Linked DNA regions of Dyadobacter pollutisoli. The main gene of each other region encodes a partner of the protein of the gene in region 2 in a complex. Links are inferred from orthologs where the notes say so. Each region holds a gene or a part of one and is shown on either strand. Other genes may lie near its edges.

Region 1 (5,331 bases), 990 kb from region 2 along the record:
CGGTAAATTTGCTCAACGGCTTCTTTGTCCGAGTTCGAGCTATCTTTTTGCAGCGTATTATAAATGATATTATAATCCGCAACATTCATGTCCTCTTTGTGCAGAATAACAGATTTCTGTCCTGACTCCACGATCACTTCGATATCCTCAGCAGAGATTGTTGAATCACGCTCCAACAACACTTCATTACGCTGAATCGAAACAACCTCCCCAGTATCTTCATCTACGAAATCTTCTGTCCAGGTACGAAGAACCCTTGCTGCCAAGCGACGGCCTACTGCCTTTTTAAGGTTTGTAGGAGTAGCACTGATTTCTTCTGACAAACCGAACAGATCAAGAATGTCTTTATCAGAACCAAATCCAATCGCTCTCAACAGCGTTGTTACCGGGAATTTCTTCTTACGGTCGATGTACGCATACATGACGTTATTCACATCGGTCGAGAATTCAATCCACGAACCTTTGAATGGAATAATACGTGCAGAATACAGCTTAGAACCGTTTGTGTGCTTGCTCATAGAGAAGAACACACCTGGTGAACGGTGCAATTGCGAAACGATTACGCGCTCTGCACCATTGATTACAAATGAACCACGCTCAGTCATGTAAGGAATATTTCCTAAGAACACTTCCTGCTCAATGGTTTCAAATTCTTCATGATCAGCATCATTACAGATCAACCGCAATTTTGCTTTCAATGGTACTGCGTAAGTCAGACCACGATCAATGGATTCATCGACTGAATATTTCGGTGGTTCAAGAAGATAATCAATGAACTCCAACACGAAATTGTCGCGCGAATCAGCAATTGGAAAGTTTTCAGCGAAAACTTTGTACAAACCTTCTCCTGAACGATCTTCCACAGAAGTATCCAGACTGAAGAAATCACGGAACGATTGTACCTGGATTCCTAAAAGATCCGGATAATCGATGATCTGATTAATCCTTGAGAAATTTTTTCTAGGTGTTGCTTTAATTGTAGCCAAGGCTATGTTTGATTTGGGTTAGCAGAAAAACTAATGCGTACAAGTAACCTTTACAGCACGCATGGTATTAATTAGTTTTAACCTAATCTAATGCCTCGTAGAGAATAAATAATCGCCCCTTTTCTGTCTTTTCTACGAGTAAAGAAGTGTTTCGGGCAAATTATCGGAAAGGAGATGGGATTTATGGATATTTCACCGTTGCACCCTTAATCCAAACGTCAGAAAAACTTATTTCGTTTGGTCTATACACAAAATAGGAAAAGACCTGACGCGAGTCAGGCCTATTTCCTTAGAATTATAGGTTGTAGTTGAAAAGCAAATTACTTCACTTCAACTTCTGCACCTGCTTCTTCAAGTTGTTTTTTCAAAGCTTCTGCTTCGTCTTTCGCAACTCCTTCTTTAACAGGTTTTGGAGCACCGTCAACTAGTTCTTTTGCTTCTTTCAGTCCAAGACCAGTAAGGTCTTTAACCAATTTCACAACAGCCAGTTTGCTTGCACCAGCAGCTTTCAAGATAACATCAAAAGATGTTTTCTCTTCAACTACAGGAGCGTCAGCACCAGCACCACCAGCAGGACCTGCCACCATCACTGCACCAGCAGCTGCAGGCTCAATACCGTACTCGTCTTTAAGAATTGTAGCCAATTCGTTCACTTCTTTAACCGTTAGGTTAACAAGCTGTTCTGCGAAAGCTTTCAAATCTGCCATTTTTATTTAGATTTTTTTGATTATACAATAAGATGATTTAAAAAGCTCCATTTTTAACTACCCGGGGAGCTAAGCCTGGCTATTTAATTAGTCTTCTTTCTCAGATAAAGTTTTGAGAATACCAGCCAATTTGTTTCCTCCGCTTTGAAGAGCGCCGATAACATTTTTAGCAGGTGATTGCAGCAATCCGATAATCTCACCGATCATTTCTTGTTTCGATTTCAGAGAGATCAGAACGTCAAGCTGGCTTTCACCAACAAAAACCGCAGTATCAACAGAAGCTCCTTTAAATTTAAGCTTGTCGCTACCTGATTTTTTCTTGAATTCCTTAATCAATTGCGCAGGTACTTTACCTGACTCCGGGTGAAACATAACTCCGGACATTCCTTTCAAAACTTCGTCAAAAGAGGAATAATCCGTATCTAATGTTTCTAGTGCTTTCTTAATCAATGTATTCTTCACAACACGATACTCGATACCACGTTCGAAGCAAAGGCCTCTCAGGGTATTTACCTCGCCAACGGACATGCCGGTTGCATTGGTAATATAGAAGTATGGAGTGCTAGCGAATTTTTGACTTAATTCGTCTATAATTACTGCTTTCTCTTCCCGTGTCATATTATAATCCTGGAATCGTGTTTTTATCAATAGTAACACCCGGGCTCATCGTGCTTGACAAGTGAATGCTCTTTACGTAAGTACCTTTTGCCGAAGATGGTTTAAGGCGAACCAAGGTATTGATAACTTCCTGAGCGTTCTGTGTAAGCTGGTCGATTCCAAATGAAACCTTTCCAACGCTTGTATGAATGATCCCTGTTTTATCAACTTTGAAATCAATCTTACCTGCTTTTACTTCTTTCACAGCTTTCGCTACATCCGGAGTTACCGTTCCTGATTTAGGATTTGGCATCAGACCGCGAGGACCCAATACTTTACCTAACCGTCCCACTTTTGCCATTACACTAGGCATTGTGATAATTACGTCAATGTCAGTCCAGCCTTGTTCTATCTTAGTGATATACTCGTCAAGACCAACAAAATCTGCTCCTGCTTCTTTCGCTTCTGCCTCCTTATCCGGAGTACACAAAACCAATACACGAACTTCTTTTCCGGTTCCGTGTGGCAATGTTACCACGCCACGTACCATCTGATCAGCTTTACGAGGATCAACGCCCAAACGGACATCGATATCCACGGAAGAATCAAATTTGGTATAAGAAATCGTCTTAAGTACGTCCGCTGCTGCCTCTAGTGAGTAAGCCTGATTTGCGTCGAATTTCGAAAGAGCTTCTTTTTGCTTTTTGGTCAGTTTTCCCATGTTCTTTGTTTCTTTGGCGTATATTTAATCTACGCTCAGTTGTTTTCTTCCCACGGGGCTTTGCCTGCTACAGTAATACCCATACTACGAGCCGTTCCCGCAATCATTTTCATAGCAGAATCAATTGTAAAGCAATTAAGATCTGGCATTTTAGTCTCAGCGATCGTACGAACCTGATCCCATGATACCGAACCTACCTTCAAACGGTTTGGCTGAGCCGAACCTGTCTTTACTTTTGATGCTTCCAGAAGCAGAATCGCGGCCGGGGGGGTCTTAATGACGAAGTCAAAAGACTTATCCTTATAGTATGTAATAACTACCGGCAATACCACACCCATTTTGTCCTGGGTACGGCCATTGAATTGCTTGCAAAACTCCATGATATTCAAACCCTTCGAACCTAATGCAGGTCCAATCGGAGGTGAAGGATTGGCTTGGCCACCTTTTACCTGTAGTTTGACGTATCCACCTATTTCTTTTGCCATTGTTTTGGAATTTGTCGGTTCATTGTTTGATTAACGGCTCACATGCAAGTGGAAGCTTACCTGCCCGCTATTCGCTCAACTATCCTTTTCTACTTGTGCGTAACTGAGTTCCACGGGTGTATTACGCCCGAATATTTTTACAACTACATTGAGTTTTTTCTTCTCATCAAATACTTCTTCAACCAGCCCGATGAATCCACTGAAAGGACCATCTACCACCTTCACAGTTTCACCTTTAATGAATGACATGCTTGGTGCTTCTTCGTGCTGCTCGGCTTCGTCAACTTTACCCAAAATCCTGTTGATTTCAGATTGGCGCAACGGCACGGGAACTTTTGAGTTTCCCTCCGCATTTCCAAGGAAGCCAATTACACCTGGAATACTGGTGATAATGTGCAACACCTCACCTTTAGATAAATCAGCCGAAATGATTATGTATCCTGGGAAAAAGTTCTTTTCCCTAACACGTTTCTTTCCGTTACGCATCTCATATATCTTTTCCGAAGGGATTAGAATCTGAGGAACGAATTCATTAAGTTTCTGCCGTGTTATTTCGTTTTCAATGTAGGACTTGATTTTTTTCTCTTGTCCGGACACTGCTCTTAATACAAACCAATTTAGACTACTCATACCATTAAGGGGTTGTGCCGCGATAATAAAATAGCCTTAGAAAGACTGATAAAACAGTTTCAGTGCATTCTCGAAGACGAAATCCATCACACCTACCACAAAGGCAAAAATGAGGGAGCCGACAAGCACTAGAGTTGTGTTGGCCTGAAGCTCATTAAAAGGAGGCCATGTTACATGTTGGGTGATTTCTTCCCAAGACGCTTTCAAAAAAGAAGTAAATTTTTCCATTTGTCCTTTTGATTATGCACGGGTGGAGAGATTCGAACTCCCATCAACGGTTTTGGAGACCGCTATTCTACCCTTGAACTACACCCGTTTATCACGCAACCATTTCTTTCGGGCTGCAAAGATACAATTTATTTACAAAAAACAAGTGCATCTCATGAAGAAATGCACTTGTTTTAGTATTCTTATTATGATTAGTCAACAATCTCTGTTACCTGACCAGCACCTACGGTACGTCCACCTTCACGAATAGCGAAACGAAGACCTTTTTCCATAGCAATCTTGTTGATCAATTTCACATCAATTGTGATGTTATCACCTGGCATTACCATTTCAACACCTGCTGGAAGGGTAATTTCACCAGTTACGTCCGTGGTACGGAAGTAGAATTGAGGACGATATTTGTTAAAGAATGGAGTGTGACGTCCACCTTCTTCTTTCGAAAGTACATAAACCTCTCCTTTGAAAGCAGCGTGAGGCTTCACAGAACCTGGCTTGCAGATTACCATTCCACGACGGATATCTTCTTTGTTAATACCACGAAGAAGAAGACCTACGTTGTCACCAGCTTCACCACGGTCAAGGATCTTACGGAACATCTCAACACCAGTTACGGTTGATTTAAGACCTTCTGCACCCATACCTAGGATATCAACAGGATCTCCTGAGTTGATCACACCACGCTCGATACGACCAGTTGCAACAGTACCACGACCAGTGATCGAGAATACGTCTTCAACAGGCATCAAGAAAGGAAGATCAGTCATACGAGGAGGAATTGGAATGTAGCTATCAACAGCATCCATCAAATCTTCGATCGTTTTAACCCATTTTTCTTCTCCATTCAAACCACCCAAAGCAGAACCTTGGATTACAGGAATGTTGTCTCCATCGTAATCGTAGAAGCTCAAAAGCTCACGGATTTCCATTTCAACAAGTTCAAGAAGTTCTGGATCATCAACCATATCCACTTTGTTCAT
Region 2 (7,857 bases):
TTCCTGCGCTTTGGCGATAAAAGAATGTTCTTCGTGCGGGTTAAATATAAAAGGAGTAATGTAAATCCCGTATTGGCGCAGTTCCTTTTCGGCCTTTTCAAAGCCCGTTTTCGGTGCTACCCAATAAGAATCCAGTCCAGGATCCGGCATGAGAACAGCAAGATTAAACGTCCGCTGTGATTTCAGTGACTGAGCAATGAAATTAGGCTCATAATTCAGTTCCTTGATAATAGCAAGGATTCTTTCACGGACATCATCCGCCACTCTTCCACGATTATGCAAAACACGGTCAACGGTCCCTTTAGAAGTTTGGGCCTTTTCCGCAATATCTTTAATTCTGACTATTTTCTTTTTCACACTTAACTTAGATTCAGAGAACTTTTGATTAAAAAGCCAGCAAAGCTAATAACTAATCATGAACAAGGGACATATAAGCCCTCTTAGTTAAACCAGACCATAATGAACAATATTTTTCAAATTATTTTTATAATAAATTTGAGATTGTCCAGAGAACAGCTTAGTTTTACTTGATCAAAATTGACTATTGCCGATGAAAACGTGTACGAACCCGAAGTACATAATCTAGTGTGTGCTCGAACACTTTTTCAAATTTTAGTAGGATTATCGAATTTTACAATTAATTTTGTAATTAAGATCTGAAAGAAAATATTATTTGCCTTTCAGATCAAAGACATTAGTAAACTCTTTACAAATCCACATTGGATTTCAAGAAATTACCTAGCCCTTAACCTTTTCTGAAATTCTTAGCGGAATTTTTCTAATCCTAAATCCCGTCCGGCGTACGAAATCACATTTCGTACGCTTTTTTATTGTCCGACACGGATTGTTACATTGTCGCCGTCCGGATAAGCAGAGCAGGTGAGTATCCAGCCTTCGCGCAAATCCCTGTCCGTAAGCACCTCATTCACGCTCATATGTACCGACCCGCTTGTGCAGACTCCCGCGCATGTGGAGCAACGTCCTCCCTTGCAGCTGTATGGTAACTGTATGCCTGCCGCTAGCGCGGCATCCAATATGGTTGTATGCGCAGGTACCATTAATCCGTACGTTTTGTCGCGGTATTGCAGGGTGATTTCGTGAGGGTAGGATATCGGTGGAGGTGGTGGCGGAGCGGTGATGACAAAATTCTCTTTCCGGATTTGAGCATCCGAAAAGCCCATGAAATGTAGTGTGATTTCAGCTGACCGCATCAGGTCAAACGGCCCGCAAATAAAGAAACGGGCGTGTTGCCGGTCGTATCTCAGCGATTTGTTAACCAGTTGTTCGAGCCGTGTATTGTTGATCCTGCCGCGGATACCATTCCATTCGTCGGAGGGCTGGCTGTGAATGTGTATCACCTGCAGCCTTTCGGGAAAACGTTTTTGCCAGGCAATGATTTGCTCGTGAAACAATGTGTTCCTTACGTTCCTGCTCGCATAAATAAGCGTGACGTGGTTTTCCTGTTCCAGAGTAAGCGCCTGCTTTAAAATAGAAAACAAAGGTGTAATGCCGCTTCCAGCCCCCACCAGAACAATATCCCTTGGTTGTCCAGTGCTTGCTTCCAATACAAAACGACCGGAAGGGGGTAATGCTGTAAAAGTATCGTTCTCACGAACAGTATCGATCCAGAAGCGGGAAATTTCGCCGTTTGGAACGCGCTTGACGGTGATCGCAGGAAACACGTCCACACCTGGGGCCGAGCTCATCGAATAGGAGCGCCGGACTTCATGCCCGTGCATTGGGATAATGAACGTGAGGAACTGGCCTGCTTTATAGAGAAAAGGGTTTCCGTCGGTTCTTTCAAAAATAAAAGTCTTGGTATCATCACTTTCCCTGATAATTTCTCTTACACGCAATGATATGGTCGAGTCAGACATGTTGATCTGCTGGGATTTGAATAGTCAATATAACATTATCTGTTCAATGAGGATTGCCATAACGCCTCATATTCGGCCAGCAAGGTCCAGCAATGCGCCTCGCATACCCAATGCATATGAAACAGCGGATGGACAGACAAACGGTAAAGTAGGGGATTTTCATAAGCCGTCAGCAGGCCGGCGATAAAAAAATAAAAGCCCTTAAAATCCTGAACTGTAAAATTTTCAACAGGAATCCTTTCAGTTTTAACCCCAAGCCTGCTCAGGGAACCTGCTAAAATCACCCGATCCATTGGACTACTGGTCCGGCTCAGCAATTGAACTGTATCCGCGATCAGTTTGTCACGGACCGGTTTTAATTCCTCAGGGTCAAAGGCGGCGATAAGCCTGGTAACATGGTAAATGATCAGCGGTGTTCTGGGGTATTGATGTGCACAGCGAAAAGGTGCATCCATATAACGACCTGTTGCAATGACAGATCTGATATAGGTCAAACTGGCGTTGTCATGTTCATTGAGCGGCAAGTTGTGATGCAATATGCAGTACATCAGATTGCTCAGCACACTTACATCGAACTCGATGTACATATTTTTACCAAACCAGGTGGAGTAGGCCCTGAGCGGCTGATATTCGGGATACGTATTTCTGATCCATTGTTTCGAACCGTTGGCGTGCAATGCAAGCTTGTCTTTCAGCCACAGCAATTCTTCGTGGCCAGGGTTAGAGGTCAGGTACACGAAAGCGGTATCGTCGACATCGTCCGGTATGCGAAAATGTTCAAAATGACGAAATAGATGACCATTGGGAAAATGTAATGAAGGACGCGTCTTCCAGAAATTGTAGGTTTTCAGACCATCCTTATTCTGAAATGCGGGATAGTTATCAATAACATCTGCGCAAATCCTGTCAATCTGTTCGCCGAGATCTTGGCCAATATTTTTCTTAATGGATTGAAGTGTGAAGCAAGTAATTGCTGAAAAAAAGACGGTAGTGTCCTGCCTTTTGTAGCCAATCAGAGGATTGACTCTTTGCGCCGGAAATATGCCTTTCGGGAAATACCGGTCACCTTTTGATTGAAGGTCTTCGATCCGATCTAAAAATTGATGCAGCAGTTGCTTCATGCTCCGAAACTAACAAAACACATTAAAAAAAGAAACCCTGCCTACCAGACAGGGTTTCCACAAATATCAATAAGTCAGTCAGACTCCTTCTGCTACTACCTGTTTTACATCGGGTACCATGCGTGTCAGGAGGTTTTCGATGCCTGCTTTCAATGTCAATGTAGATGACGGGCAGCCGCTGCAGGAACCTTGCAGCAACACTTTCACGACTCCGGAATCTTCATTGAAAGAATGGAAGTTGATAGCACCACCATCTGATTCGACCGCAGGCCGAACGTACTGGTCCAGTGCGGCTTTAATTTTTTGAACGGTGTCAGAATCTCTTGAATCAACGATTACAGTATTTTTTTCAATCGTGGTTTCCTCGAAAACCGGATGATTTTCTTCAAAATAGATCTTGATAAATTGCTTGGTATCACGCAGAACCTCCTCCCATGCAATGGCATCATCTTTGGTGATCGTGATGAAATTGCTGGCGATAAATACTCTTTTTACATGCGGAAACTGGAAAAGATCAGATGCCAGCGGAGAAGCGCTTCCTTCCTCCATAGCCGCTTGCTGCGACGGATAATCAAATGAAAGGCCATCAGGTACCAATTCGAAGTTCAGTACAAACTTCATTGAATTGGGATTGGGACTTAATTCTGTATATACAAAAACGGGACGTGTTAGCATCTTAATGGATAATCAGTTGGATTGCGTAAAACTTACTCTTTTGTGAAACAAGCAAAGTTGACTTTTGGTTTGAACAACCTGCATTTATAACACAATAAAAAACCCGTTAGACGATTTGTCTGACGGGTTCCTGAAATCTCTGTAACGAAAATCTCAATGACTTACTATGCTTCTGCCGCAGTGGATGCTGCCGTAGCGGCTGCTGCAACTGCGATTGGTTCAATGTGTACAAAAGACTTGTTCTCACGAGTCTTGCGGAATACTACATTGCCTTCAACCAATGCAAATAAAGTATGGTCACGGCCGATACCAACGTTTTTACCAGGATTGTGTTTTGTTCCGCGTTGACGAACCAAAATATTACCTGCTTTGGCAAGCTGACCACCGAATAATTTTACTCCAAGACGTTTGCTTTCTGATTCACGTCCGTTTCTTGAGCTACCTACACCTTTCTTATGTGCCATGATATCTTAACTATTAATTATAATTTCTTAATTAAACTGACATTGACTTTCCTGACGGATTGTCAAAAGTGAAAATGGTTAGGCAACGATTTCGTCGATGCTGATCTTAGTCAAGTATTGGCGGTGGCCATTTTTAACCTTGTAACCTTTACGTCTCTTTTTCTTGAAGACGATTACTTTTTCACCTTTAAGGTGTTCAAGGACAGTTGCCTTAACAGAAGCTCCTGCTACTGTTGGAAGACCTACCTGTACCGTGCCTTCGTTATCAACGAGAAGGACTTTGTCAAACACAAGAGCAGCGTTCACGTCACCTTCAAGCCTATGCGTGAAGATTTCGAGACCCTTTTCAACCTTAAATTGCTGACCTGCGATTTCTACGATTGCGTACATGTTAATAAATTATGATATAACGAATTCGAAAATGAGGTGCAAAGATAGATACATAAATGCAGAATAACAATGCTTTACCTGCTAATATTCGGTTTGGTGATCAGTATTTTTGACGTTTAAAAAAAATAAGGCGCTGCCACAGGGTAAGAGCCCGTGTCGTTGTCTTCATACCGATGTTCACGTCTTTGGCATAATTATTTGCCCCTGGATAGTTAAAGCGGGCCGAAGCATTACCTTTATATATTATGTCGCCATCATAACGTTTAGTCAGTAATGGTTTATTGATTGTCTTAACAAACTTTAACAGTCCGGTTTGTTACTTTTATTGATAGATTACGTCTAACCATAGAATGATTACTAAAAGCAAAAAAATGAAAATTTGTCTGTGGGTTTCAATGGTTCTGTGCGTGGTGCTGGCGCCCCAATCTTTCTCAGCTGATCTGAGGGAGTCGAAAAATGCTGTTGCAGGACAAAATGCGGCGGGTTACCAGATCGGGGACGCGGTAGCAAACTTCCGGTTGAAAAATACCGACGGAAATATGGTTTCCCTCAACGATTTTAACAATGTCAAGGGTGTGATCGTGATTTTTACAAGCAACCATTGTCCTTTTGCAAAAGCATATGAAGACCGTATCATCGCACTGAATGGTAAATTCGCATCACAGGGATTTCCGGTGATTGCCGTCAATCCGAGTGATCCCGGAACGCATCAGGACGATACATTCGAAAAAATGAAGGAACGTGCTTCTGCCAAAAGCTATGGCTATCCTTACCTTGTGGACGATTCGCAGCAGACTGCCAAAGCATTTGGTGCTGCCCGTACACCGCAAGCTTATGTATTGCAAAAAAGCGGGGCCAAATTTACAGTACGTTATATCGGTATGATCGACGATAATCCGCAGGATCCGGCTGGTGTAACCAAGCTGTATGCCGAAGAAGCTGTCTCTAACCTGATAGGAGGGAAACCGGTGGTAACCACCATTACCAAACCGGTTGGCTGCGCAATTAAATGGAAAAACTAGTAATTATTTGATTGAGAAATATTTATGAATAAAACTCTTACGCTCCTCGTCTCTGTTTTTTTGCTATTGACCCAAATTGCTTTCGCTCAGACAAAAAGTAAGAAATTTTCCAGTGAAGGCGAATTTACAAGTAACTGTGAAGGGCCGGCAGTGGATAGTGATGGGAATGTGTATGCTGTGAACTTCGCCCGGGACGGTACTATCGCCATTATGAACGGCAAAGGTAATGCAAGTTTTTTCGTGACACTTCCCAAAGGCAGCACAGGTAATGGTATTCGTTTTGCGGATAAGAACACATTCTACGTGGCTGACTTTACCGGGCACAACGTTCTGAAAGTAAATCTCATCACGAAGGATGTAAGTGTATTTGCCAATGAGCCCAAAATGGACCAGCCTAATGACCTGGCTATTACCGCTTCTGGTCACATTTTTTGCTCGGATCCTAACTGGAAAGACGGTACCGGGCAGATTTGGCACGTTTCTCCCGACGGCAAGACCCGGCTAGTGGCTGAAAAGATGGGTACTACCAACGGAATAGACGTAAGTCCCGACGAGAAAAAGCTCTATGTCAACGAAAGCGTGCAACGAAACGTATGGGTTTTTGACCTTGCCCCCGACGGGACATTATCCAATAAAAAGCTCTTGCACAAGTTTGAAGACGGTGGGATGGACGGAATGCGTGTCGATATACATGGAAACCTGTATATAGCCAGGCATGGAAAAGGTGAGGTAGCAGTACTTTCACCAGAAGGCAAGGTAATCCAGACGATTCAAACGATTGGCAAAAAAGTATCCAATATCTGTTTCGGCGGCCGCAACGGCAAGACCTGCTACATTACGCTGCAAGACAGAGGCTGCCTGGAAACTTTCAAAGCAAAGACTGCCGGGCGTGAATGGGCTATGATGAAGGCCTTTGAAGAAAACAGCAAAAAGTAAATCCCTACATATCGTCGAGCTGCCCAAATTCTTTTTGAAGAAGTCCTTTTGATTTATTTACTTTGTAATTCAAAGTACTTTATCAAAAACAGATATGACATTGGAAAAACTGGTACGTTACCTTCAAAACAACCAAAAAGTAGCGCTTCTTGCATTTGTTTCAGGGGCGGCAATGGTATTGCTTGCACTTAGGATCGGGCTTCGTGACTGGCATTTTATTTTTCTCGCCTGGAATTTGTTCTTGGCCTGGGTGCCATTGGTTTTTATTAAATGGGTCTGGGAGCAGGAAGTGAAACGTCAGGTTCCTTTCGGATTATTAATGATTTATCTTGTGATATGGCTGCTGTTCTTTCCTAACGCACCTTATATCATCACCGATCTCAAACATTTGAGGGGAGTGCCAGAAAATATGATCTGGTTTGACGCAATCATGATCTTTACCTTCTCCGTAGCCGGATTTCTGACCGGTCTTTACAGCATCCGCATTGTGCACCGGATCATCACACAACGCTGGAACGAAAGGTTAGCCTGGGCTACCATCTTAATAGCGATGTTTATGAGTGGGTTTGGCGTATTCCTGGGCCGCTACGGAAGGTGGAACAGCTGGGACATTGTAACGCAGCCTGGTGCACTGGCCCGGGGTATTTTTGCCAGTTTGAGAGATCCGCTGGCTATAAGACACACATTCACGTTTTCGTTCGTGCTGATGTTGTTGTACTTTGCGTTCCATATTTTCGCTGAACTGAAACAAAATGAACGGACCCATAAATATTCCTAAGGCTCTGCGCAGTTTCCGCTATGCCGGAGTGGGTATTTACAATTTGTTCCGCTACGAGAACAATGCCCGCATTCACCTGATGGCTTGCATAGTAGTAATTATAGCAGGCGTCTTTTTCAAAATATCCCCGGTTGAATGGTTATTGATCGTGATTCAGATCGCGCTGGTGTGGTCTGCTGAGGCATTCAATACGGCCATTGAGAAGCTTGCAGATCTGGTCTCCGCCGACTATCATCCTGTGATCAAGATAGTAAAGGACACGGCTGCGGCCGGCGTGTTGATACTCGCCATTTCAGCGGTCATTGTGGGTGGGGTCATTTTTATTCCAAAAGTGTTGCTGTTTTTCTAATTTCCCCGTAAGGACTTTTTCCAAAACTGATTTATGAACCCTAGTCAGGATTCTCTGCATACCTTGAATGAAATCCGCAACCTGATGGAGCGGTCTTCAAAATTTTTATCGCTCAGCGGACTGAGCGGCGTTTTCGCAGGCGTGTTTGCACTCATCGGGGCAAGCGTAGCGTATGTGCGGTTTAAAACGGACTGGCTGGCTGATATTCTGATCCCTTTCGGCACTTATGCAGGACATTCCCGCCA

The links. The genes of interacting proteins can lie anywhere in the genome.
Region 1: rpmA (region 2) and rplL share a complex: the UniProt entries of both Escherichia coli proteins name them as parts of the 50S ribosomal subunit. The link is inferred for Dyadobacter pollutisoli from one-to-one orthologs.

The regions. Positions count from the first base shown.
Region 1 is NZ_CP112998.1:5,669,671-5,675,001, forward strand. The notes cover bases 1-2,872. They hold rplL (50S ribosomal protein L7/L12), read right to left. Parts: upstream 1,694-2,872; coding sequence 1,307-1,693; downstream 1-1,306. Other genes in these bases: rpoB (DNA-directed RNA polymerase subunit beta), read right to left, coding at 1-986; rplJ (50S ribosomal protein L10), read right to left, coding at 1,781-2,311; rplA (50S ribosomal protein L1), read right to left, coding at 2,313-2,872. Outside these bases: more of rplA, read right to left, coding at 2,873-3,011; rplK (50S ribosomal protein L11), read right to left, coding at 3,047-3,496; transcription termination/antitermination protein NusG, read right to left, coding at 3,572-4,126; preprotein translocase subunit SecE, read right to left, coding at 4,163-4,354; tuf (elongation factor Tu), read right to left, coding at 4,546-5,331. UniProt on the Escherichia coli protein: The binding site for several of the GTPase factors involved in protein synthesis (IF-2, EF-Tu, EF-G and RF3). Is thus essential for accurate translation.
Region 2 is NZ_CP112998.1:4,676,635-4,684,491, reverse strand. Bases 2,488-5,425 are described here. They hold rpmA (50S ribosomal protein L27), read right to left. Parts: upstream 4,138-5,425; coding sequence 3,838-4,137; downstream 2,488-3,837. Other genes in these bases: ON006_RS19150 (thioredoxin family protein), read left to right, coding at 4,899-5,425; rplU (50S ribosomal protein L21), read right to left, coding at 4,216-4,527; ON006_RS19165 (NifU family protein), read right to left, coding at 3,077-3,673; ON006_RS19170 (hypothetical protein), read right to left, coding at 2,488-2,998. Outside these bases: ON006_RS19180 (LacI family DNA-binding transcriptional regulator), read right to left, coding at 1-357; ON006_RS19175 (ferredoxin--NADP reductase), read right to left, coding at 828-1,877; more of ON006_RS19170, read right to left, coding at 1,913-2,487; more of ON006_RS19150, read left to right, coding at 5,426-5,549; ON006_RS19145 (SMP-30/gluconolactonase/LRE family protein), read left to right, coding at 5,574-6,485; ON006_RS19140 (DUF1361 domain-containing protein), read left to right, coding at 6,580-7,263; ON006_RS19135 (diacylglycerol kinase family protein), read left to right, coding at 7,238-7,612; ON006_RS32165 (hypothetical protein), read left to right, coding at 7,646-7,857.